DNA from 3 places in the Variovorax sp. GW531-E2 genome. Region 2 is predicted to be linked to each of the others. Evidence: predicted binding sites of a transcription regulator. Region 2 holds the regulator's gene; each other region holds the start of a gene.

Region 1 (7,828 bases), on a different contig from region 2:
AGCGACTGGGGCGGAACGGCCAGCGCACCTGCGGCGTATTCGACCCTGGCTTTTTCCGTCATCCAGCCCTGCACGCGCTCGCGCGACCCGGTGTGCGTGCGGCGGTAGTAGCGGTCGGCCTCCACCTCCGATTGGTAGAAGGTGTCGATGGCGGTCCGCAGGGCGTCCGAGCATCGCGACATCAGCATGTCCACGGAGGGTTCGCTGCGCGAGGAAGGCCTCGCCGCGGAGACAGTGCCCGCCTGAACCGTCGGGCGCTCCGGCGCCGCGGCTTCATTCGGCATGGCTGCCGAGTCGCAGTTCCTGGCGCCCGAATGTCTGCATTCGGAGACGAGCCGCACGTACTCCTGCTGATAGACCTTGCGCGTGGCCGCGCGGTCTTCGGGCGTCAGGTTGCCGCAGCTGCGATCGAGGTACTCGATCATCGTGTAGTTGTGAACGCGGTCCGCGCCGGGGCCCGAGGCTTGCGTGGCGCGTTGCTGCAGCGCCTTGCATTCTTCCGAGGAGGCCCGCGTTCGCTGCGAGGGCGCTGTATTTGCTGCCTTCGCCTCCTTCTCGGAGAAGCAGTACCCCCGGTAGCCCCGCCCTTCCACGTACCGCCACCGGCCCGTGCCCCGGTGCTTGGTCGAGCAGGCCCACCAGTGCACGGTGCCGTGCAGGAGGTTGCCCTCCTTCTTGCCGGGGCCCAGTGTGCTGAGTCCGCCGTTGGGACACTGGAAGGCCTCGGAGCTGTCGAAGAAGTGCTTGGTCTGCCGCGGGTTCTCGACGCAGAAGCCGACGTCGACGCTGTAGTTGCACTGGTTGAAAAGCGTGCTGTCCTTGCCGATGACGCAATGGCTGTCGGTGCCGTCGTTCGCAGCCAGGGCGGGCAAGGCCGTGCCCAGCAGGAAGACGCTCAGGGCCAGGGTGCGAACGATCGGCATGCTTTTCTCCTCCAGGATGGCGCCTGAATCTAGCCCGACGATTCGCAAACGAAATACCGCTTTTGTGGGAGGCCACGGGAACCGGTGGCCCGCCTCGCAAAACGCAGGTGGAGAAGCAATCCCACGCCAACGGCAGGCAGCGTGCTTCCTACCTCGTGTTCATCGCACCCGCGCTGCCTCGCTTCTATTCCTCCGGCCTGACGTCCATTCCCAGCGCCTCGGCGATGGTCAAGGCTTGCACGGCGGTGATGACTGCGCCTTGGAGCTGCACGTTGTGCGGTTCGAGTGCGCTCAGGTCACTGCCACGCAGGTCGCAGCGCGAGAAGTTGGCGCTGTGCAGCCAGGCCCCCGACAGATCGACATCGCGAAGCACGCCGCCGTCGCATCGTGCGCCCGTGAGGTCGACCTCTCGCATCCGTGTGCCATGGAACGACGCCTTGCGCAGGTCCGCCCCCGGGAGGCCGGCAAACGACCAGTCGCCGCCGACCACTTTCATCACCTCGAACATGCAGCCATCGAACATGCTGCCGATGAACTTGCAATCGATGAAGCTGGCGTCGAAGAACTTGCAGGCGACAAACGTGCAATTGACGAAAGCCGCATCCGTGTGGACCGACGAATTGAAGCGCGCGCTCCGGAACGTGCAGTCGGTGAACACCGAGCCGGTGTTCCTGGCCTCCGTGAGGTCGAGATCGCTGAACAGGACGGCGGTGTAGGTTTGCCGGTCGATGTCCTTGCCGTACCAGCGCTCTCCAGCCAGCGTGGTCTGGGTCGCAGGTGCCGGTGCCCCATATGCACGTTCGGCCATGGATCGATTCTCCGAGGAAGGTGGGGGTGGTGCGCGGCTGCCAAGCGGACGACCGACGGCAGCCAGTCAACGCATTCTGCCCGCGTCCATCGCGACGATGGGCGTCCTCCTCCAGTGGCCAGCACGCAGCCGCTGGCCACCCCACCCTCACAGGTAGTTGAAAAGCGAAATGCTGTTCAACTTGGCAAACGTCATCTGCGTCGCCTGCAGCGACGACTGCCGCTGATAGAACTCGGAAATCGCCGTGTACGGATCGAGGTCCTCGATCGAGGACAGGTAGCTTTCTTCCTGCAGCTTGTTCATGGCACCCGCGCTGTCGAGCGCCTGCAGCTCGACCTGGCGCGAGCCCACCGACGACAGCACCGTGAGCACGTTGTCATGCGCGTTCGTGACCTTCACGTTGGCGGTGCTCAAGGCGTTGCGCAGCTGCGCCTGAGCCGCCGCGCCGCCGCCGTTGAGCGGTGCGCGCAGCGCGCTCACCAGCTCGCCCAGGGCCGCGAAGATGTCGGTGCCGGCGTTCTGCGCGGTCGACACGTCGAAGCTGTCGCCGTTGGCCGGCGTGCCGCTGATGGCGATCTGCACGCCACCGAATGAGATCGGGGTGCCGGCGGTGAACGGGCCGCTCGCGGCCACCACGGGCGGCGTGTCCTTGGTCATCACCGTGTAGTCGGTGCCGGTGAAGCGGATGGTGAAATCCTTGCCGTAGTTCGGTGCGGTGGCGTCGGTGATGCTCACGGCGCCGAACACGCCCGAGCCGGTGTTGGCAGGTGAGCCCGAGGTCACGTAGCCCGCACCGCCCTGCACCGACTGGAAAATGCTGCGGCCGTCGTCCGAGGTCGACATCTGGCGCGCCACGTCGATCTGCATCAGCCGCTCGCCCTGGTCGCCCACGTACTGCACGCCGCCGCCGGCAGCCATCACGAAGGGCGGGCTGCCGCTCTTGTAGCCGGCGAACAGGTACTGGCCGCTGCCGTTGTCGCTGTTGGCCACGCCCACGAGCTGCTCCAGGCTGCTCTGGATGGCCGTGGCAAGCGAGCCGCGATCGGCGTCCGACAGGCCGCCGCCGCCGGCTTGCACGACCAGCGTCTTCACGTGCTGCAGGATCGACGTCACCGAGTCGAGTGCGTTCTCTTCGGTCGACAGCGCCAGCGCCGCGCGCTGCCGGCTGGTGGTGAACTGGGCGCCCTCCGCCAGCGTCTGGCTCACGCCGAGCGCGCGCGCCGCGCCCACCGGGTCGTCGCCGGCCGTCAGGAACTTGGAGTTGGTCGCCAGCTGCTGCTGGACCTTGAACAGCTTCTGCTGCTGCAGGCCCATCGACTGCAGGCTCTGTTCGTAGAAGGATTGGGTGCTGATGCGCATCGCGGGTCCTGGAATCTGTACAAAAGGGTTCAGCTACGGATGCCGAGGATGGCGTCGAACATCGCCGAGGCGGTCTGGATCACCTTGGCGTTGGCCTGGTACATCTGCTGGAACATCAGCAGGTTGCCGGTTTCCTCGTCCTGCACTACGCCGGAAATCGCGCGCTGGCTGGCCTTGATCTGGCCGGTGACGCTGTCCTGCGTGACGGCGGCCACCTTGATCGACATGGCGCGGTTGCCGACGTCGCTCACCAGCTGCGAGTAGGCGCCGTTGAAGGTCGCGGTGCCGTTCGACATCGTGGTCTTGCGCTGCAGCGCGCCCAGCAGCAGCGCATTGCCGCCGTCTGAGACACCGCCGGTGTTCTTGCCGATGGTGAAGGTGTCGCCCTGCGCGGGCGCGCCCGTCATGGCCACGGTGATGCCGTCGAAGCTCATCTTCGCGCCGGCCGTGTAGGGCACGGGCGTGCCGGCCGGGTAGCTGGTGGCGGTGCCGTTGGCAAGCGTGACGGTCACGGCCGAGCCGGCCGGAAAGCCCGACAGCGTGCCGGTGCCCGCGTTGAAGCTCAGCGTGACGTTGCCGGCCAGCGGCGAGCCCGGGTAGGCGGCATCGACGGTGGCCGCGCCCAGTGCGCCGCTGCCCTTGTTGCCCGCGGTGTTGCCGGTGATCACGGGCGAGGCGGCGGCCACCTTGGCCGGGTCGCGCACCAGCACCTCGAGATCGCGCGCGCCGGTGCGCGTGGGCTGCACCAGGAACGAATCGCCGGCCTGCGCCGTGCCGCTCGCGGCCGTGAGGCTCACGCCGTCGAAGCTGATCGGGAAGGTGGTGAAGCTGCCCATCGGCGTCTTGTCCGACAGCCGCGTGACCGTGTAGGTGAGCGTGCCCCCCACGTCGGTGACGCTCACGTTGTAGTCGCTCGTGGTGAGCTTGGACGCATCGGTCAGCGTGGCGCCGAGCTCGAGGTTGCCGGCGTTGCCGGCATTGGCGATGGTGCCCGGCACGGCCTGCGAGAAGAAGTTCTGGCCCAGCGCGCCGTTCAGGTCCACGCCCAGCTTGTGCTGCGCGTTCACCGCGTCGGCCACCGACATGGCGAGCCGGCCGATGGCGTTCTGCGTGGGGATCAGCGTGTCCTTGCGGAAGGCCATGAGGCCGCCGAGCACGCCGCCGGTGAAGGCGCTGTCGTCCAGCTCGACGGTGTTGCCGGCAAAGCCCGACAGGGCCACCACCTGGCGCGTGGGGTCGGCCGACGACGTCACCGCCGCCATCTTCGAGGCATGGTCGCCCACCACCAGCGACTGGCCGGTGGCGATGAACACGTTGTACTTGCCGTCGTCCTGCTGCAGCACGCGCACGTCGACCACCTGGCTCAACTCGCTCACGAGCTGGTCGCGCTGGTCGAGCAGGTCGTTCGGCGCCTGACCGCCGGCCACCGCGCTCATCTGGCTGATCTGCTGGTTGAGGCTGGCGATCTTGGCGGCGTAGGTGTTGATCTGGCTCACGCTGCCCACGATCTGCTCGTTGACCGAGGTGTTCAGGTCCGACAGGTACTGGTCGGTCGCGCGGAACTTGCTGGCCAGCGACTGCGCCGCGCTGATCATCTGCTGGCGCGCCGCCGGGTCGGCCGGCGTGTTGGCCACGCCCTGCACGCTGGTGAAGAAGCTCTGCATCAGCGGCGCGATGCCCGAGGTCTTGTCGGCCAGCAGCTGGTCGATGCGGTTGACCTGCACGCCGTTGGTGGCCAGCGCGGCCGACTGCGACTGCGCGGTGGCCAGCTGCGCCGTGAGGTAGCGGTCGTAGCTGCGCGACACGGTCGTCACGTTGGCGCCCGAACCGATGAAGCCCGAGCCGCTGGCAATGCCGCCGGCGGAGGCGATCTGCGCGATCTGGCGGCTGTAGCCGGCCGTGTACACGTTGGCGGTGTTGTGGGCCGTGGTCATCAGCGCGGTGCGGGCGACCGCGAGGCCGCTCAGACCTGTGTAGAACATGCTTCCGGACATAAGGCTTTACCTGTCAAAGGGGTATGGGGGAGCGGCATCACGCGATGCCTCCCCATGGTTATCGGCAGCGCGCGCCCGAAGTTGAGGGGCGCGCGTCGTCTTTACGCCTGGCTCAGAATTCCGACCAGTCGCCCTTGGCATCGCCGGCCATGGCGAGCTGCGGTGCGCCACTCGGTTCACGGCGCGTGGGCAGCGCCTTGGCGCGCGGCTTGGGCGTCGGCTTCGGCGGCTTGGGAATTGGCGTGATGCGCGTGAAGCTGGCGCGGGTCGTCGCGACAGCGTTCGCGTCGAGCTTGAAGACGCTCACGGCCTGCACGAGGCTGCCGGCCTGCTCCTGCAGCGACTGCGCGGCGGCCGAAGCTTCTTCGACCAGCGCCGCGTTCTGCTGCGTCACCTGGTCCATTTGCGTGATCGCCTGGTTGATCTGCTCGATGCCCGAGGTCTGTTCCTGGCTCGCGGCCGTGATCTCGCCCATGATGTCGGTCACGCGCTTGACGCTGCCCACGATCTCTTCCATCGTGCGGCCCGCTTCGGCGACTTGCTTGCTGCCTTCCTCGACCTTCTCCACTGAGTCGCCGATCAGGGTCTTGATTTCCTTGGCGGCGGCTGCGGAGCGTTGAGCGAGGCTTCGCACTTCGGAAGCCACGACGGCGAATCCACGACCCTGCTCGCCTGCGCGTGCGGCTTCCACTGCAGCGTTCAAAGCCAGAATGTTGGTCTGGAATGCGATGCCGTCGATCACGCCGATGATGTCCACGATCTTCTTGGACGACGCGTTGATCGACCCCATCGTGTCCACGACCTGGGATACGACCGCCCCACCCTTCACTGCCACTTCAGAAGCGGAAACCGCCAGTTGATTGGCTTGACGCGCGTTGTCCGCGTTCTGCTTCACCGTCGAGGTCAGCTCTTCCATCGACGCCGCCGTCTGCTCCAGCGAGCTGGCTTGCTCTTCGGTACGCGACGAAAGGTCCTGATTGCCCGAAGCGATCTGACCCGATGCCGTGGCAATGGTCTCCGTGCCCGTACGCACTTCGCCCACCACCTTCGCGAGATTCGCGTTCATGTCCTTCAGCGCCTGCATCAGCTGCCCGGTCTCGTCACGGCTGTCCACGCGGATGTTCGCGCTCAGGTCGCCCGCGGCCACCGTCTCGGCCACGCCCACGGCCTTGGCCAGCGGACGCACGATGCTGCGCGAGATGAAGAAGGCGAACAGGCCGCCCAGCAGCACCGTGAGCGCCGTCAGCAGCAGCCGCAGGTTGAAGCTCTTCGCATTCGCCGCGTCGATGGCGTGGCTCATGTCGTCGATGGCGCGGCGCTCGATGGCCAGCAGCTCGAGCACGCGGTTCTCATAGGCCTTGGCGGCCGGCTGGAACGAAAGCTGGTAGGCGCGCACGGTCTCGACCGTGTTGCCGCTGGCCTTGGCGCGGGTCACCTCGTCCTTGGCGGCCTGGTACTTGGCACGCAGCTCAACGATGGACTTGTAGGTCGCTTTTTCTTCGTCGGTGACCAGCAGCGCCTCGACCTTGGCCATGGTCTCGCTGCCCTTCTTCACGCTCTCGGAGATCACGTCGGCGAACAGCATCGGCAACGCCTCGTCGGTGGTGCGCGCGATCATCGAGGTGCGCGCGATGGCCGAGTAGGTCAGCACGTACCAGTCGGAAATGAGCCGCTCCTTGGCCAGCGGGCTCTGCATCATGATGCGCGTGGCTTCGGCGTTCTTGTGCGCCGACATCAGCCCCACGGCGCTGGAGATGAGCGTCAGCCCCAGCACGACGGCGAAGGCAAGGGTCAGGCGGGTGCCGATGCGAAGGTTCGAAAAGAATGTCATGGGGTGGTCCTCAAACGGTGGCGGCGGCTTCGATGAGGCCCATTTCTTCGCTGGACATCAGCCGGTCGATGTCCACCAGGATCAGCATGCGTTCGTCCAGCGTGCCCAGGCCGATCAGGTAGTCGGTGTCGAGCACCGAGCCCATCTCGGGCGCCGGCTTGATCTGCTCGGCCGTGAGCGTGATCACGTCGGACACGCTGTCCACCACCATGCCCACCACGCGGCCCGCGATGTTCAGCACGATCACCACCGTGAACTGGTCGTAGGTGGGTGCGCCCAGCTCGAACTTGATGCGCATGTCGATGATCGGCACGATGATGCCGCGCAGGTTGACCACACCCTTGATGTAGTCCGGCGCGTTCGCGATGCGCGTCACGGCGTCGTAGCCGCGCAGCTCCTGCACCTTCTGGATGTCGATGCCGTATTCCTCGTCGCCGAGCTTGAAGGTCACGACCTCCAGGCGGTTGGCCACGGCGGACGCGGACGGCGCCGCGCCATTCGATCGCGGCGATGTGGTGTCTCTGGTGTTGTTCAACATGTGTTCTTCTCCTCGTTCAATACGCATCCCGGGCGCCGGCACCCTCGCCCGCCCCGGTCCTGAATACCCCTGCGGCCCGGACCAGGCCCTCCGCCTGTTCCTGCAGCGATTGCGCCGTGGCAGAGGCCTCTTCGACCAATGCGGCGTTCTGCTGCGTCACCTGGTCCATCTGCGCGATGGCCTGGTTGATCTGCTCGATGCCCGAGGTCTGCTCCTGGCTCGCCGTCGTGATCTCGCCCATGATGTCGGTCACGCGCTTCACGCTGCCGACGATCTCCTGCATGGTGCGGCCGGCTTCGGCGACCTGCTTGCTGCCCGCCTCGACCTTCTCCACCGAGTCGCCGATGAGGGTCTTGATTTCTTTCGCAGCCGCGG
Region 2 (7,828 bases):
GTGTACGGCTACACCGTGGTCGATGCCTGCACCGTGATGGCCACGCACCTGAACCACCTGATCCATACCCACGCGGCCGAGCTGCTGGGCCGCCAGGAAGTGCAGCAGCTGCTCGACCAGATCGCCAAGACCGCGCCCAAGCTCACCGAAGACCTGGTGCCCAAGGTGCTGTCGCTGAGCACGCTGCACAAGGTGCTGCAGAACCTGCTCGACGAAGAGGTGCCGATCCGCGACATGCGCACCATCCTGGACGTGATGGCCGAGCACGCCCCCACGGTGAAAGACCCGACCGAGCTCACCACGCTCACGCGCCTGGCGCTGGGCCGCGCCATCACGCAGCAGCTGTTCCCGGGCGACGAGGAGATGCAGGTGATCGGCCTGGACGGCTCGCTCGACAGCGTGCTGCAGCAGGCCCTGAACAACAGCAGCGGCATCGAGCCGGGCATTGCCGACAACCTGCTCAAGCAGGCGCAGGCCGCCATGGTGCGCCAGGAGCAGATGGGGCTGGCGCCGGTGCTGGTCGTGCAGCACGCGCTGCGCGTGCTGCTGTCGCGCTTTTTGCGGCGCAGCCTGCCGCAGCTGAAGGTGCTCTCGCACGCCGAGATCCCTGACGCCCGGACCATCAAGATCACCGCCGCCATTGGAGGACGAGCCGTTTGAATCCACAGACCGACGTGCGCACCACCGCACGCAAATTCGTCGCCGCCACCGGCCGCGAGGCCCTGCGCCTGGTGCGCGAATCGCTCGGCGCCGAGGCCATCGTGCTCACGCACCGCGCCACCGCGCAGGGCGTCGAGATCGTCGCCATGGCCGAGGGCGATGTGCAGCAGACGGTGCAGGCCGCAGTGCCCGCAGCCGCACCTGCCACGGCCGCTTCCGCCGACCCCACCGTGCTCAGCGAACTCCATTCGATGCGCGGCATGATCGAGGAACAGCTCGCCAGCGTGGTCTGGAGCGACAGCCAGCGCCGCGACCCGGTGCGCGGTCGCCTGCTGCGCACGCTGCTGGGCGCGGGCTTCAGCGCGCGCCTGTCGAAGGCCATGCTCGAGAAGCTGCCCACGGGCCAGAGCTACGCCGACGGCATGGCCTTCGTGCGTTCCGAGCTCGTGCGCGCGGTGCCGGTGCATGAAGACGAAGACGCGCTGTTCGCGCAGGGCGGCGTCTATGCCTTGATGGGCCCGACCGGCGTCGGCAAGACCACCACCACCGCCAAGCTGGCGGCGCGCTGCGTGATGCGCTTCGGCGCCGACAAGCTCGCGCTCGTCACCACCGACAGCTACCGCATCGGCGCCTACGAGCAGCTGCGCATCTACGGCCAGATCCTCAACGTGCCGGTGCATGCCGTGAAGGACGCGGCCGACCTGCAGCTGGTGCTGCACGACCTGCGCGACCGCCACATGGTGCTCATCGACACCGTCGGCATGAGCCAGCGCGACCGCGCCGTGCCCGAGCAGATCGCCATGCTCGGCAGCAGCCAGCGCCCGGTGAAGCGGCTGCTGCTGCTCAACGCCACCAGCCACGGCGACACGCTCAACGAGGTGGTGCACGCCTACCGCCAGGGCCATGCGCTGGCGGGCTGCATCTTCACCAAGGTCGACGAGGCCACGCACCCGGGCGCGCTGATCGACACCGTGATCCGCCACCGCCTGCCGGTGCACTACATCTCGGGCGGCCAGAAGGTGCCCGAGAACCTGGTGCGCGCCGACCGCGTGCAGCTGGTGGACAGCGTGTTCCAGCCGCGCCAGCACAGCCCGCTCTTCGTGCCGGCCGAAGCCGACCTGCCCGACGAGGCCGCGCCTTCGCCGCAGGCACAGGGCGAGACCGATCGCCTGCGCCTGCGCTACCAGAGCCTGATCCGTGCGATGGCGCACGACGCGCAGGAACTGGCGACGACGGCCGGCGCGCTGGCCGGTGCGCACATCGGCTTCGATGGCGCGCGCACGCTGTGGGGGCAGGCCGGTGATGAGGCTGTCGATGCCAAGACTGTGCTGCACGAGCTGTCGGCGTTTGCGCGCGGCGAGGTGGCTGCGGGATGCGACACCCATGTGCTCGCGCTGGCCGGGCAGGTGGGCCTGCGTGCGACCGACAGCGGCGATGCCTACGTGTGCCATGGAAGCCTGCTGCTGTCCGATCGCAGCGGCCTGCCGCTGGCGGCACCGAACCAGTGGCTTTCGACCGCTGCGGCGCGCCAGGCGGCTGCACCGGGCCAGCGTCAGGTGCAGTGGCTGCAGCAACAGGATTTCGGCAAGCGGCTCGTGCACGTGCTGGGCAAGCCACCGGCGGTCGAACAGATGCTGTCGTGGCAGGCCGAGGGCTCGAAGTGGCTGGCGCGCGCGCCGGGCAGCACGGCCGTGACGGATGCGCACACCGGCGCCGCGACCACGCTCGCGCGCCTGGCCTTCGTTTTCGACGACACGACCGAACGGCCCGTGCGCTATCGCGGCAAGGCTGCGCTGCAATGCGAAGCGCAGGTCGAGGTGTTGCCACGTACCGCGCTCGACCGCGACACCCTGCCCACGCTGCGCTGCGTGGCCGTGCGTGTGGTCGACGCGCGCAGCCGCAAGCTGCTGTCGCACACCTGCGTGCTCACCAACCTCGGTGCCGAGGTCGACACATCGCAGCTCGCGCAATGGCAGGGCTGGGCCGCCGACGCCGAGCCGTGCTTCCGCCTGCTGCGCGACGGCGTGCAGCTCGTGGGCGGCATGGGCGAGCCCGGCGATCCGCACATGATGAAGCGCCTGCTCGTTGCCGGCCAGGTCACGACCACCGTGTGGCGCCTGCTGCAGGCCGAGGGCGAGTGGGCCGACCGCACGCGCCTGCTGCTGGGCCAGCTCACGGGCCGCGCCACGCGCGCCGGCCGCGCGCTGACGGGCGGCGCGTTGTACGCGGGCGTGGGCAAGCTGTTCCTGCTGCTCGATGCACTGGGCACCGAATCGGCAGCACCAGCTCAAGCGCCGCGCGCGCTGGAACGCCTGGGCTGAAGGCGATGAGCGCACGCGTCACGGACCAGGCCGACGGGCTGCGCCGGCTGCTCGGGCAGGCGCCGGTGCGCGTCGTCGCCGTCGCGGGCATGGGCCCCGGCGCGGGTGCGACCACGGCCGCGATGAGCTTGGCCGCGGCGCTGGCGCAGCAGGGCAAGGACGTTCTTCTGCTCGACGAGCACCATCCGACGATGCGCTCGGTGTGCGATGTATGGGCGCTCGGCCCACGCGGCACGCTGGCCGATGTGGCGAGTCGGCGGTTGCGCATCGATCAGGCCGCTGCGAGCGCGGTGTGCGGCGTGCAGGTGCTGCCCGCATCGCCCGGCGCGAGCATCGACCCGCGCACGCTGTGGCCGCGCGGCATCGTGCTCGTCGATGCGGCCTTCGACGACGAAGGCTGCCTGTCGCCGCTGGCGCAGGGCGCCGACGAACTGCTGCTCGTTTTGCAGCCGCACCCGGCGGCCATCACCTCGGCCTACGCGGGCATCAAGCGCCTGCACCGCGCGCATGCGCTGAAGCAGCTGCGCTTTATGCTCAACGGCGTGGCCGATGCGGGCACGGCGCAGCAGGTCATGCACAACCTCGCGCAAGCCGCCAGCCGCTACCTCGCGCTGTCGCTGCTGCCCGTGGGCTGGGTGCGCACCGACCCGTGGCTGGCCGATGCGGCGCGGCTGCGCCAGACCGTGGTCGAGGCCTTTCCGGCCAGCGCGGCGGCGGTCGATTTCCGCGCCATCGCCGACGACATGGGCCGCTGGACCTGGCGCACGCCCGCGCGGCCGGCCGTGTTCCCGCAGGCGCTCGCAGCCTGAGACACGACCACGAGGACGGACGGCCGTGTACACCGCACAGGGCACCATCGAGAAATCGCATCTGCTGGAACAGCACCAGCCGCTGGTGCGCCGCATCGCGCTGCAGATGATGGCCCGGCTGCCGGCCAGCGTGGAGCTGGACGACCTGATCCAGGCCGGCATGCTCGGCCTGCTCGATGCGTCGAGCCGCTACCAGGACCACCGCGGCGCGCAGTTCGAGACCTTCGTCAGCCAGCGCATCCGCGGTGCCATGCTCGACGAGCTGCGCGCCAGCGACTGGGGGTCGCGCGGGCTGCGCCAGTCGGCGCGCGGCATCGAGAAGGCGATCCAGGCGCTGGGCCACCGGCTGGGCCGCGCGCCCACCGAAGGCGAGATCGCGAAGGAGCTGAAGGTCGACCTGGACACCTACCAGTCGATGCTGCAGGACATCCAGGGCTGCCAGCTGCTGTACGTCGAAGACTTCGCCAAGGGCGACCCCGACAACCCCTTTCTCGACCTGCATGCGCAAGAGGTGCGCAAGGGGCGCGGCGACTTCGACGACCCGCTGGCGCGCCTGCTCGAAAGCGGCTTTCGCCACCAGCTGGTGGATGCCATTGGCGCGCTGCCCGAGCGCGACCAGCTGCTGCTCAAGCTCTACTACGAGGAAGAGCTGAACCTGCGCGAGATCGGCGCGGTGCTCGAGGTGAGCCAGTCGCGCGTGTGCCAGCTGCACGGCCAGGCGGTGAGCCGGCTGCGTGCGAAGCTGAAGGACTCTTTGTAGAGAACCTCAGCTGGCGTAGCGTGCATCCAGCGCATCGAGCTCGGGCTTGCGCACCAGCCGCTGCCGCTCGGCGAAGGGCGCGACCAGCGCCGGGTCTTCGTCCATGCGCCGCGTGTCGCGCAGCACCGTGAGCGCCTTCTGCATGCCGGCCAGCGCGCCCTGCAGCGCGGCGTTGGCGTACAGCACGATGCCGTAGCCGAGACCGCCGAGTTCCTCGGCGCCGAAGATCGGTGTCTTGCCGCCGATCACCATGTTCATGAGCTGGGGCTTCGCCAGCCGCTGCGGCAGCGCGCGGATCTCGTCGGCCGTGGTGACGGCTTCGACGAAGAGGATGTCGGCGCCGGCCTCGCTGAACTTCTGCGCGCGCTCGATCGCGGCCTCGAAACCCAGCGTGGCCGCCGCATCGGTGCGCGCCATGATGAGCAGGTCGGGGTCGGTGCGTGCATCGACCGCGGCCTTGATCTTGTTGACCGCTTCCTCGGTGGAGATCACCTCCTTGCCCGAGAAATGGCCGCAGCGCTTGGGCGCGACCTGGTCCTCGAACTGGATGCAGTCGGCGCCCGCGCGCTCCAGCACGCGCACCGTGTGCCGCACATTCAGCGCGTTGCCGAAGCCGGTGTCGGCATCGACGATCAGCGGCAGGTTCACGGCGTCGCGGATGCGCGCCGTGTGGTCGGCGATCTCGTGCAGGCCCATGAAGCCCTGGTCGGGCAGGCCGAACCACATGTTGGTGACGCCCGCGCCGGTGACGTAGAGGGCTTCGAAGCCCAGGTCTTCGATGACGCGCGCCGACAGCGCGTTGAAGGCGCCCGGCACCAGCACGCCGCGGCGGGCCTCGGCGAGGGAACGGAGGGTCTTGCGAGTCGACATCGGGATTTCCTGTGAATGAATCTGAAAGCTCAAAGGGTGTCGCCGGGCACACGGACCCAGCCTTCCATCAAGACGCGGGCGCTGCGGCTCATCACCGCCTTGGTCACCTGCCATTCGCCCTCGACCTGGCTGGCCTGCGCGCCCACGCGCAAGGTGCCCGAGGGATGGCCGAAGCGCACGGCCTCGCGCGCGCCACCGCCGGCCGCGAGGTTCACCAGCGTGCCGGGAATGGCGGCGGCCGTGCCGATGGCCACGGCCGCCGTGCCCATCATGGCGTGGTGCAGCTTGCCCATCGACAGCGCGCGCACGAGCAGGTCGATGTCGCCGGCCGCCACGGCCTTGCCGCTCGATGCGGTGTAGCCCGCGGGCTTCGCCACGAAGGCGACCTTGGGCGTGTGCTGGCGGCTGGCGGCTTCGTCGAGCGTGCGGATGAGGCCCATGCGCAGCGCGCCGTGCGCGCGGATGGCTTCGAAGCGGGCGAGCGCGGCGGCGTCGCCGTTGATCGCGTCCTGCAGCTCGGTGCCCGTGTAGCCGAGCGCCTCGGCGTTCACGAAGACGGTGGGGATGCCGGCGTTGATCATCGTGGCCCGCAGCGTGCCGAGGCCGGGCACCTCCAGGTCGTCGACGAGGTTCCCGGTCGGGAACATCGCGCCGCCCGCGCCGTCTTCTTCGGCGGCGGGGTCCATGAACTCGAGCTGCACCTCGGCCGCGGGGAAGGTCACGCCGTCGAGTTCGAAGTCGCCGGTCTCCTGCACCGCGCCGTGGGTCATCGGCACGTGCGCGACGATGGTCTTGCCGATGTTGGCTTGCCAGATGCGCACGACCGCCACGCCATCGCGCGGCACGCGTGCCGCATCGATGAGGCCGTTGCTGATCGCGAACGGGCCCACGGCCGACGAGAGGTTTCCGCAGTTGCCGCTCCAGTCGACGAAGGGCCGGTCGATCGACACCTGGCCGAACAGGTAGTCCACGTCGTGGCCGGGCCGTTCGCTCTTCGAGAGGATCACGGTCTTGCTGGTGCTCGACGTCGCGGCGCCCATGCCGTCGATCTGCTTGCCGTAGGGGTCGGGGCTGCCGATCACGCGCAGCAGCAGCGCGTCGCGCGCCGGGCCCGGCACCTGCGCGGCCTCGGGCAGGTCCTGCAGGCGGAAGAAAACGCCCTTGCTGGTGCCGCCGCGCATGTACGTGGCGGGGATCTTGATCTGCGGGGTGTGCGGCATCGTCAGTCGGCTTTCGTGGCGGCGAGGAAGTCCTGCGCGAAGCGCTGCAGCACCCCGCCGGCTTCGTAGATGGAGACCTCTTCGGCGGTGTCGAGGCGGCAGGTCATGGGCACGTCGAGCCGTTCGCCATTGCGGCGGTGCACGACCAGCACGAGGTCGGCGCGCGGGGTGCGCGCGCCGGTCACATCGTAGGTCTCGGTGCCGTCCAGGCCCAGCGTGAGGCGGTTGGTGCCCGGCTTGAATTCGAGCGGCAGCACACCCATGCCGATCAGGTTGGTGCGGTGGATGCGCTCGAAGCCTTCGGCCGCGATCGCTTCCACGCCGGCCAGCCGCACGCCCTTGGCGGCCCAGTCGCGCGACGAGCCCTGGCCGTAGTCGGCACCGGCCACGATGATCAGCGGCTGCTTGCGCAGCATGTAGGTTTCGATGGCCTCCCACATGCGCATCACCTCGCCCTCGGGTTCCACGCGCGCCAGCGATCCGGCGCGCACCGTGCCGTCGGCCTTGCGCACCATCTCGTTCTTGAGCGTGGGGTTGGCGAAGGTGGCGCGCTGCGCCGTGAGGTGGTCGCCGCGGTGGGTGGCGTAGGAGTTGAAGTCTTCCTCGGGCAGGCCCATGCGGTGCAGGTACTGGCCGGCCGCGCTGTCCAGCAGGATCGCGTTCGATGGCGACAGGTGGTCGGTCGTGATGTTGTCCGGCAGGATCGCCAGCGGGCGCATGCCCTTCAGCGTGCGTTCGCCGGCCAGCGCGCCTTCCCAGTAAGGCGGGCGGCGGATGTAGGTGGAGGCGGGGCGCCAGTCGTACAGCGGCGCCACCTGCTCGCCGGTGTCAGGCTGGATCGCGAACATCGGCTCGTACACCTGGCGGAAGTGCGCGGGCTTCACGCTGGCCTTCACGATGGCGTCGATTTCTTCGTCGGTCGGCCAGAGGTCTTTGAGCCGAATCTCCTTGCCGTCGACGACGGTGAGCACGTCCTTCTCGATGTCGAAGCGCACCGTGCCCGCAATCGCGTAGGCCACCACCAGCGGCGGCGAGGCCAGGAAGGCCTGCTTCGCATACGGGTGGATGCGCCCGTCGAAGTTGCGGTTGCCCGAGAGCACGGCCGTGGCGTACAGGTCGCGCTCCACGATCTCCTGCTGGATGGCCGGGTCGAGCGCGCCCGACATGCCGTTGCACGAGGTGCAGGCA
Region 3 (7,828 bases), on a different contig from region 2:
GGCCAGCTCGTCGCGCGAGACCGCGCTCAGCTTGGACATGGCCAGGCCCAGCGCCTGCACCTCGGAGGTGGGCAGCAGGTGCAGCGCGGCGGCGGCGCGGTCTTCGCCGAGCGCCATGAGCAGGATGGCGCTCTTGCGGGTGCCTGCTTCGCTGCTAGTCATCGGAGTGCATCCAGTGCTGGATCAGGGCGGCCACGAGCTTGGGGTCCTTGTCGGCGGTCTGCTGGGCGTAGTCCATGTCGGCCTTCTGGCGTGCGGACTCGCGCTGCTGCAATGTTTCTTCGGGCTCGGCCGGGGCCGTGCCGGTGGTGGCCACGGCAGTTGCATCGGCCACGGGTTGGGCGGGCGGCGGCGCGGCCAGGTGCCGGCGCATCAGCGGACGCCCGACGGCGAACCAGGCGAAGAGCGCGAGCAGGCCGATGAGCAGGTAGGGGACCAGCGTCTTGCCGAACGCGAGGTTGTCGCGGTCGCGCCAGAACGGCACGTCGGGCGCGGGGCCGGCCTCGCTGTCGCCGTCGCGGGCGAAGGCACTGTTGACCACGTTGAGCGAATCGCCGCGCTCCTGGCTGAAGCCCATCGCTTCCTTGGCGAGGTTGCGGATCTGCTCCAGCTCGGCCGGCGCGAGCGCGCGGGCGCTGGTCTTGCCCGCGGCATCGACCGTGTCGCGGTGGTTCACCACCACGGCGACCGACAGGCGCTTCACGCCACCGGCGGCCTGCTGCACGTGGCGGATGGTGCGGTCGAGTTCGTAGTTGGTGGTGACGTCCTTGCGCGTGTTGCTCGGGCCGGCCGGTGCGGCGGCGGGCGCGGCGGGCGAGTTCGGTGCGCCTGGTGCGTTCGGTGGCTTGGGCGCCGTGATCGGCGCCGTCGGGTTCACCGGCGGCTGGTTCGACAGCGCGCCCGGCACGCCGCCCGGCGGTGCGCCGTTGTGCTGCGCCGATTCGCTGGACTGCTGGCTGCGGATCGCGGCCTGCGCCGGGTCCTGGTTGGGCCGGTACTTCTCGTCGGTGTGCTCCACCACCGAGAAGTCGATCTCGGCCGCGACCTGCGCGCGCACGTTGCTCGCGCCCACCAGCGGCTGAAGAATGGCTTCGATGCGGCGCACGTAGCCCTGCTCGATCTCCTGCGCGTACTTGAGCTGGCTCACGTCCAGCCCCTGGCTGGTGCCGCGCGCCGACGACAGCAGGTTGCCGCGCTGGTCGACCACCGTGACGCTCTTGGCGTCCAGGTCGGGCACGCTGCTGGACACCATGTGCACGATGGCGCTCACCTGGCCTTCGTCGATGCTGCGCCCGCGCATCAGCGTGAGCACCACCGAGGCCGAAGGCTTCTTCTGGTCGCGCACGAACAGCGACGGCTTGGGCAGCGCCAGGTGCACGCGCGCGGCCTCGATGCTGCCGATCGATTCGATGGAACGCGCCAGCTCGCCTTCGAGCCCGCGCTGGTAGTTGACCTGCTCGGCGAACTGGCTGGTGCCGAACTTCTGGTTGTCCATCAGTTCGAAGCCCACGCCGCCGGCCTTGGGCAGGCCCTGGGCCGCGAGCTTCAGGCGCGTCTCGGCGACCTTGTCGCCCGCGATGAGGATCGCGCCGCCGCCCTCGGCGAACTTGTAGGGCACGTTCATCTGCTGCAGCGACGCGATGATCGCGCCGCCGTCGCGGTCCGACACGTTGGTGTAGAGCACCTTGTAGTCGGGGCCGCGGCTCCACAGGAAGAAAGCGGCCGCCACCGTCGCCAGCGCCGCGGCGCCAATGATCAGCGGGAGGCGGGGCTGCGCGCGCATGCGTTCCAGCATCGGGGGCAGGCCGTTGGCGCCCGCCGCCAGGCCGCCCGTGGGCGCGGCCGTGCTCATCGGCGCGCCTTCGCCGGGGCCGTTGCGCCGCGCAGGGCCGGCGCCGGAGTGAGAGAAGAAATTCGGTGTTGGGATGTCATGCCGGTGGCCGGCGACGTCGTGCGCGGCCTGTGGTTTCGCGAACGATTGTCAGCAGGCGATGGGGAATTCGATCGGTCGAACAGCCGGGGGTTTTGCCCTCAGTTGCGCGTTTGAATGGGGGTCTTCCCTTGATACGCTGCCTGCCGGTTGGAGCGCTCGCGCGCTCCGTGTCAAGTCAGCTGGAAGTGAACTTTTCCCCATGTCCATCAATGCCATCGAATCCGTCCTGCAGCAGATGCGCGCCACCGCGCTCGCCAGCGGCATGGGGCCCGCGACCTCTGCACCGGCCGGTGCGGGCGGCTTCGCGGCCGAGCTGCAGCGCTCGCTCGCCAACATCAGCGGCGCGCAGCAGCAGGCCTATGCGCAGGCCGAATCGTTCGAGCTGGGCAAGCCCGGCGTGGCGCTCAACGACGTGATGGTCGACCTGCAGAAGGCCAACGTGGCGTTCCAGACCGGGCTGCAGGTGCGCAACCGGCTGGTGACGGCCTACCAGGAAATCATGAGCATGCAGGCATGACGAGGCAGAGGGCGGCAACGTAGAACTTTTTTCGTTGCGGCCCTAAAGGTTTGCGGACACCCGCCGATATCCCCTTCAACGATGGCTTGAGTCTCACCGTGGAAGCGGGTCCAGCGTTACGGCCGATGGCCGGAGTCCACAACCTTTTGTCAATCAGGAGTCGAACATGGCGCAAGTCATCAATACGAACAGCCTTTCTCTTCTCACGCAGAACAACCTCAACAAGTCGCAATCGGCCCTGAACACGGCCATCGAGCGCCTGTCTTCCGGCATGCGCATCAACAGCGCCAAGGACGACGCCGCCGGCCAGGCCATCGCCAACCGCTTCACCGCCAACATCAAGGGCCTGACGCAAGCCGCGCGCAACGCCAACGACGGCATCTCGATCGCGCAGACCACCGAAGGCGCGCTGACCGAAGTCAACAACAACCTGCAGCGCATCCGCGACCTGTCGGTGCAAGCCGCCACCGGCACCAACTCGGCCACCGACCTGGACTCGATCCAGTCGGAAATCGGCCAGCGCCTGGACGAAATCAACCGCGTGTCGGAACAGACCCAGTTCAACGGCGTGAAGGTCCTGTCGGCCAACGCCGGCAAGCTGACGGTGCAAGTGGGTGCGAACGATGGCGAAACCATCGACATCGACCTGCAGGAAATCAGCGCCAAGACCCTGGGTCTGGAAAGCTTCAACGTGAACGGCACGGGCACGCTGAACAAGGCCGCCACCAAGGACGACCTGACGCTGGCTGGCGCTGTCGCCAACGGCGCACCGGTCAACGGCACGCAGAAGTACGACGTCACGGCGACCAACACGCTGGCCACGCGCAGCCAGCTGCTGGCGGGCGCCAAGGCGGGCGACTCGGTCGTCACCGCAGGTTCCACCTACACCTACAACGCTGCAAAGTCCGCCTTCACCTTCGGTGAAACGGGTCGCACGAACGCTGCCACGATCGCTTCGCTCCAGCCCGCAGCGGGCGCGAGCAAGACCGCCACGGTCACCATCGGCGGCAACTCGCTGGACGTGAAGATCGACAGCGCTGGCACCATCACGGCGACCGACGGCTCCGCGCTGTGGGTGGACACGGCTGGCAACCTGACGCAGAACAACGCAGGCGGTACGGGTACGGCAGCCACGCTGACCAGCCTGACCACCAGCATGGCGGCTGCTGCCGGCACGGGCGGCACCATCAAGGTCGGCGGCACCACCTACACGGCCACTGCCGGTGCAGCCAACTTCGACGTGACCGGCGACGAAATCTCGGCCGCTGCGCTGAACGACAAGCTGGCCGCGGGTGCTGGTACCGCCGTGTTGGCATCGACCATCGGCGGCGTGGCAGGTGTCACGATCACTGCTGGCGGCACGGTTGCTGGCGCCTACGTGGGCGCCGACGGCTCGCTCGGCAACTCGCTCACCACCGTGTCGACCTACAGCGTGCACAGCAACGGCGCAGTGACCGACGGCGCTGGCAATGCGGTCTACGCCGATTCGGCCAAGGCTGGCGCCTTCACGCTGAACGCCCGCAGCGGCAAGACCTCGACGGTCGACCCTCTCAAGGCCCTGGACGCCGCCCTGTCGAAGGTCGACAAGCTGCGCTCCTCGCTGGGTGCGGTGCAGAACCGTTTCGACTCGGTGATCGCCAACCTCGGCACCACCATCACCAACCTGTCGTCGTCGCGTTCGCGCATCGAAGACTCGGACTACGCCGTGGAAGTGTCGAACATGACGCGCGCGCAGATCCTGCAGCAGGCCGGTACCTCGGTGCTGGCACAGGCGAACCAGACCACGCAAGGCGTGCTGTCGCTGCTGCGTTGATTCGCTAAGACCGCCGGGCGCCCCTCGCGAGGGCGGCGCCCGGTGTCTTGCTTTTTGCTCGCAGGCCTTCGGGGCGACCCGAAGCCGCCTGCGTTGTCCTGTGCGGCCACGCTTGTGGCGAGGCCGCACAGGACAACGAACTCCAGAAGAAGAACGCAGACCATGTCCCAGCCCGTACCCGCCGCCTCCGCCGTGGAAAGCCCCTGGCTGCAGCAACTGCTTGCCGGCCGCACCGGCGGCGCTGCTGCGGCTGCCGCCGAGGCCACCGCACTGCGCAAGGCCGAGGCCGAGGTCGAGGAGGCGACGCCGGTGCAGATCGAGATGGCGGTGAAGTCCGTCAATGCCTCGCTGGAGAGCCGCTCGATCAGCCTGCAGTTCGAGGTCGACCGCGACACCGACAAGCTCATCGTCAAGGTGGTCGACCGCAGCAACGGCGAAGTCATTCGCCAGATTCCGACCGAAGAGGTCGTTCGCATCGCCAAGGTCATGGACCGGCAGGCCGGGCTTCTGGTGAGCCAGCAAGCCTGATCACGACCCGCTCCAGACCTCTTCATTTCATTCGCATTTCAGGACACCCCCGACATGGCATCGATCAGCAGCATCGGCGTTGGCGCCAACCTTGACCTGGGCGCATTGCTCACCCAGCTGCAGACCGCGGAGAACCAGCCGCTGGTGGCCCTGAAGGCCAAGCAGACCAGCTACAACAGCAAGCTCTCGGCCTACGGCACGCTGCAAAGCGCGCTCACCGGCATCCAGGCCGCTGCCAAGAAGCTGGGCGACCCGGCGCTGTTCCAGGCCATCACCGGCACGCCCAGCGTGAGCGGCATCCTGGCGGCGAGCGGCACCGACCCGCGCTCGGTCGGCACCTATGCCATCGACATCTCGCAGCTCGCACAGGCGCAGTCGGTCATCGCGAAGGGCCAGGCCAGCACCACCGCCGCGATCGGCAGCGGCAAGATCACCATCGACTTCGGCAAGGTGTCCGGCGGCACGCTGGACCCGGTGACCGGCCAGTACACCGGCGCCACCTTCGACAAGGACGCGACGCGCACGGCCAAGCCGATCACCATCGATGCGACCAACAACACGCTGGGCGGCATCCGCGATGCGATCAACGCGGCCAACGCGGGCGTGTCGGCCACCATCGTGAACGACGGCAGCGGCACGCCCAACCGGCTCGTACTCACCTCCACGCAGACCGGCGAGGCCTCGGCCATGCGCATCTCGGTGGACGGCGACGCCGCGCTGCAGAGCCTGCTGGGCAACGACCCCGCCGGCACGCAGAACCTGAAGCAGACCGCCGCGGCGCAGAACGCCAAGCTCACCGTCAACAACATCGCCGTCACCAGCACGAGCAACTCGGTGACCGACGCCATCCAGGGCACCACGCTCACGCTGGTGCAGACCGGCAAGCTCAGCCTGGTGATGAAGGCCAACACGACGTCGGTGAAGACGGCCATCACCGATTTCGTGAAGGCCTACAACGCGCTGCAGAGCACCGCGAAGTCGCTCACGGCCTTCGACACCGACGCCAAGGCCGCCGCGCCGCTGGTGGGCGACTCGACCCTGCGCAACCTGCAGACGCGCATCCGCCAAGCGCTGGTCGCACCGCAGGTGGGCGGCCCGAACGACCTGAAGGTGCTCACGTCCATCGGCATCTCGTTCCAGAAGGACGGTACGCTGGCGATCGACAACGACAAGCTCGACAAGGCCATCGACACCAACCTGGAGGGCGTGGCGAAGCTGTTATCCAGCGGCACCGGCAGCACCGCCGGCTACGGCAAGCAGCTGACGGCGCTGGTCGACGACCTCACCGGCACCAAGGGCGCGCTCAAGGTCGCCACCGACGGCGTGACGAGCTCGCTCAAGCAGCTGGACACCCAGTACACCGCGATGAAGGAGCGCGCCGACGCGACGGTGGAGCGCTATCGCAAGCAGTTCGTGCAGCTGGACGTGGCGATGAACAAGATGAACGGCACGCTGAAATACCTCGCGCAGCAGTTCGACGCGATGAACGCCAGCAAGGGCTGAGGACAGGAAGCGACATGTACAGCTCTCACCACTCCCGCACCGGTGCCGGCGTCTACGCGCGCGTCGGCGTGGAGACGCGCGCCATGAGCGCGTCGCCGCTGCAACTGATCCACATGCTGTTCGACGGCGCGAAGACCGCCATCGGCGCGGCGCGCCTGCACATGACGGCCGGCGACATCGGCGCCAAGGGGCAGGCGATTTCGAAGGCGATCAACATCGTCGACAACGGCCTGAAGGCCAGCCTCGACGCCGAGGCGGCCGGCGAGGCCGGCGGCGACATCGTCGGCAACCTCTCGTCGCTGTACGACTACGTCGTGCAGCGCCTGCTGCTGGCCAACCTGCGCAACGACGTGCAGGCGCTGGACGAGGCCGACCGCCTGCTCGACCACCTGGCGTCCGCCTGGCGCGAGATCGACGACAGGCCTTCCAACTGATGATGCAGAGCGTGACCTGGGGGCAGGAACAGATGGCCGTGCGCAGCGAGATCGTCCATTGCTACGAGCAGCTGGCTGCGTGCATCTCGACGATGCTGGCGCTGGCCCGTGCCAAGGAATGGGGGCAGCTGCCCGAGCTGGAGGCCCGCTGTTCGGCGTCGGTCGAACGCCTGAAGGCGATCCAGCCGCTGGCGTCGCTGGAGCCCGCGCAGCGCGACCTGGTGCTGCGCCTGCTCGAGCGCATCTGCACCGAGCAGGCCGAGCTGTCGGGGCTCATCAAGCCGCAACTCGACGACCTGATCCGCCGCATGGATTCGCTCAACCACCAGAAGAACCTGGGCAAGGCCTACGGCCTCGCGCACTGACGCGAACCGACAGGACGACACCACCGTGGCCATGCTGGGACTCACCGGACTGATCGACGCACTGAGGGCCGCGCGCCTGACGCCGCCGCTCGACCTGCTCGGCCTGCGGCCGGAGACCGCGGTCGGTGCGCCCGGTGCGGCGGTGGCCGTGCCGAAGACGGCGAACGACGTGCGCCTGCCGTCGCGCGCGGCGCTGGACCGGCTGGTGCCCTCGGGCGCGTCCGGTGGCGAGGTGGCTGCGCCGCCCGCGGGCGGCGCGCCGCCTTCGATCGACACCCGCCTGTCGCTGGCCGCGCGCGTGATCGGCGCGGTGTTGGCCGACCTGCAGGCCGCGCCGGGGCCGGTGCGGGGCGAGGCGCCGTTGCTGCTGCCCGTCGCGCGCCAGGGCACGAACACCGCGGCGCTCGCGGGCACGCTGGCGCAGACGGTGGCGGACAGCGGGCTGTTCTACGAATCACACCTGGCCGAATTCGCGGCCGGCACGCGCACGCTCGCGCAGATGGCGCGGGAGCCGCAGGCGCGCTGGGCGAGTCCGGTGATGGTGGCGACGACGACGACAACGGCGGCAGCAGGGCAGGGCGTGGTGGCTGCGGCGACGGCGCTGGCTGCGGTCGATGTCGCGACGCCGCCCGCGCCGAATGCGCAGGCGCAGGCCCCGCAGGTCGACGCGCCGGAAGCCGACATCGCGCAAGCAGCGCGTGCGGTTGCGCGCAGCGAGACCACCGCCGCGCCCGC

The links. Region 2 encodes FliA, which starts transcription of late flagellar genes. Its sites were predicted from a motif close to CTAAAGTTTNNNNNNNNNNNGCCGNTA; they were not measured.
Region 1: the regulator FliA is predicted to act here: its motif matches at 5,144-5,170, upstream of flgK (flagellar hook-associated protein FlgK).
Region 3: the regulator FliA is predicted to act here: its motif matches at 2,493-2,519, upstream of AC07XP_RS30755 (flagellin N-terminal helical domain-containing protein).

What each region holds. Positions count from the first base shown of each region.
Region 1 covers NZ_JBWKXQ010000038.1:11,893-19,720, forward strand. The annotation lists gene AC07XP_RS20855 (hypothetical protein) at 1-923, opposite strand, end outside; gene AC07XP_RS20860 (pentapeptide repeat-containing protein) at 1,108-1,731, opposite strand; gene flgL (flagellar hook-associated protein FlgL) at 1,879-3,090, opposite strand; gene flgK (flagellar hook-associated protein FlgK) at 3,120-5,072, opposite strand; gene AC07XP_RS20875 (methyl-accepting chemotaxis protein) at 5,197-6,915, opposite strand; gene AC07XP_RS20880 (chemotaxis protein CheW) at 6,926-7,453, opposite strand; gene AC07XP_RS20885 (methyl-accepting chemotaxis protein) at 7,470-7,828, opposite strand, start outside.
Region 2 covers NZ_JBWKXQ010000062.1:8,987-16,814, forward strand. The annotation lists gene flhA (flagellar biosynthesis protein FlhA) at 1-660, shown strand, start outside; gene flhF (flagellar biosynthesis GTPase FlhF) at 657-2,981, shown strand; gene AC07XP_RS26395 (MinD/ParA family ATP-binding protein) at 2,987-3,790, shown strand; gene AC07XP_RS26400 (RNA polymerase sigma factor FliA) at 3,816-4,550, shown strand; gene AC07XP_RS26405 (isocitrate lyase/PEP mutase family protein) at 4,557-5,420, opposite strand; gene prpF (2-methylaconitate cis-trans isomerase PrpF) at 5,450-6,640, opposite strand; gene acnD (Fe/S-dependent 2-methylisocitrate dehydratase AcnD) at 6,643-7,828, opposite strand, start outside.
Region 3 covers NZ_JBWKXQ010000092.1:4,762-12,589, reverse strand. The annotation lists gene fliG (flagellar motor switch protein FliG) at 1-162, opposite strand, end outside; gene fliF (flagellar basal-body MS-ring/collar protein FliF) at 155-1,852, opposite strand; gene fliE (flagellar hook-basal body complex protein FliE) at 2,133-2,450, shown strand; gene AC07XP_RS30755 (flagellin N-terminal helical domain-containing protein) at 2,617-4,263, shown strand; gene AC07XP_RS30750 (flagellar protein FlaG) at 4,426-4,791, shown strand; gene fliD (flagellar filament capping protein FliD) at 4,846-6,294, shown strand; gene fliS (flagellar export chaperone FliS) at 6,309-6,728, shown strand; gene AC07XP_RS30735 (flagellar protein FliT) at 6,728-7,093, shown strand; gene fliK (flagellar hook-length control protein FliK) at 7,125-7,828, shown strand, end outside.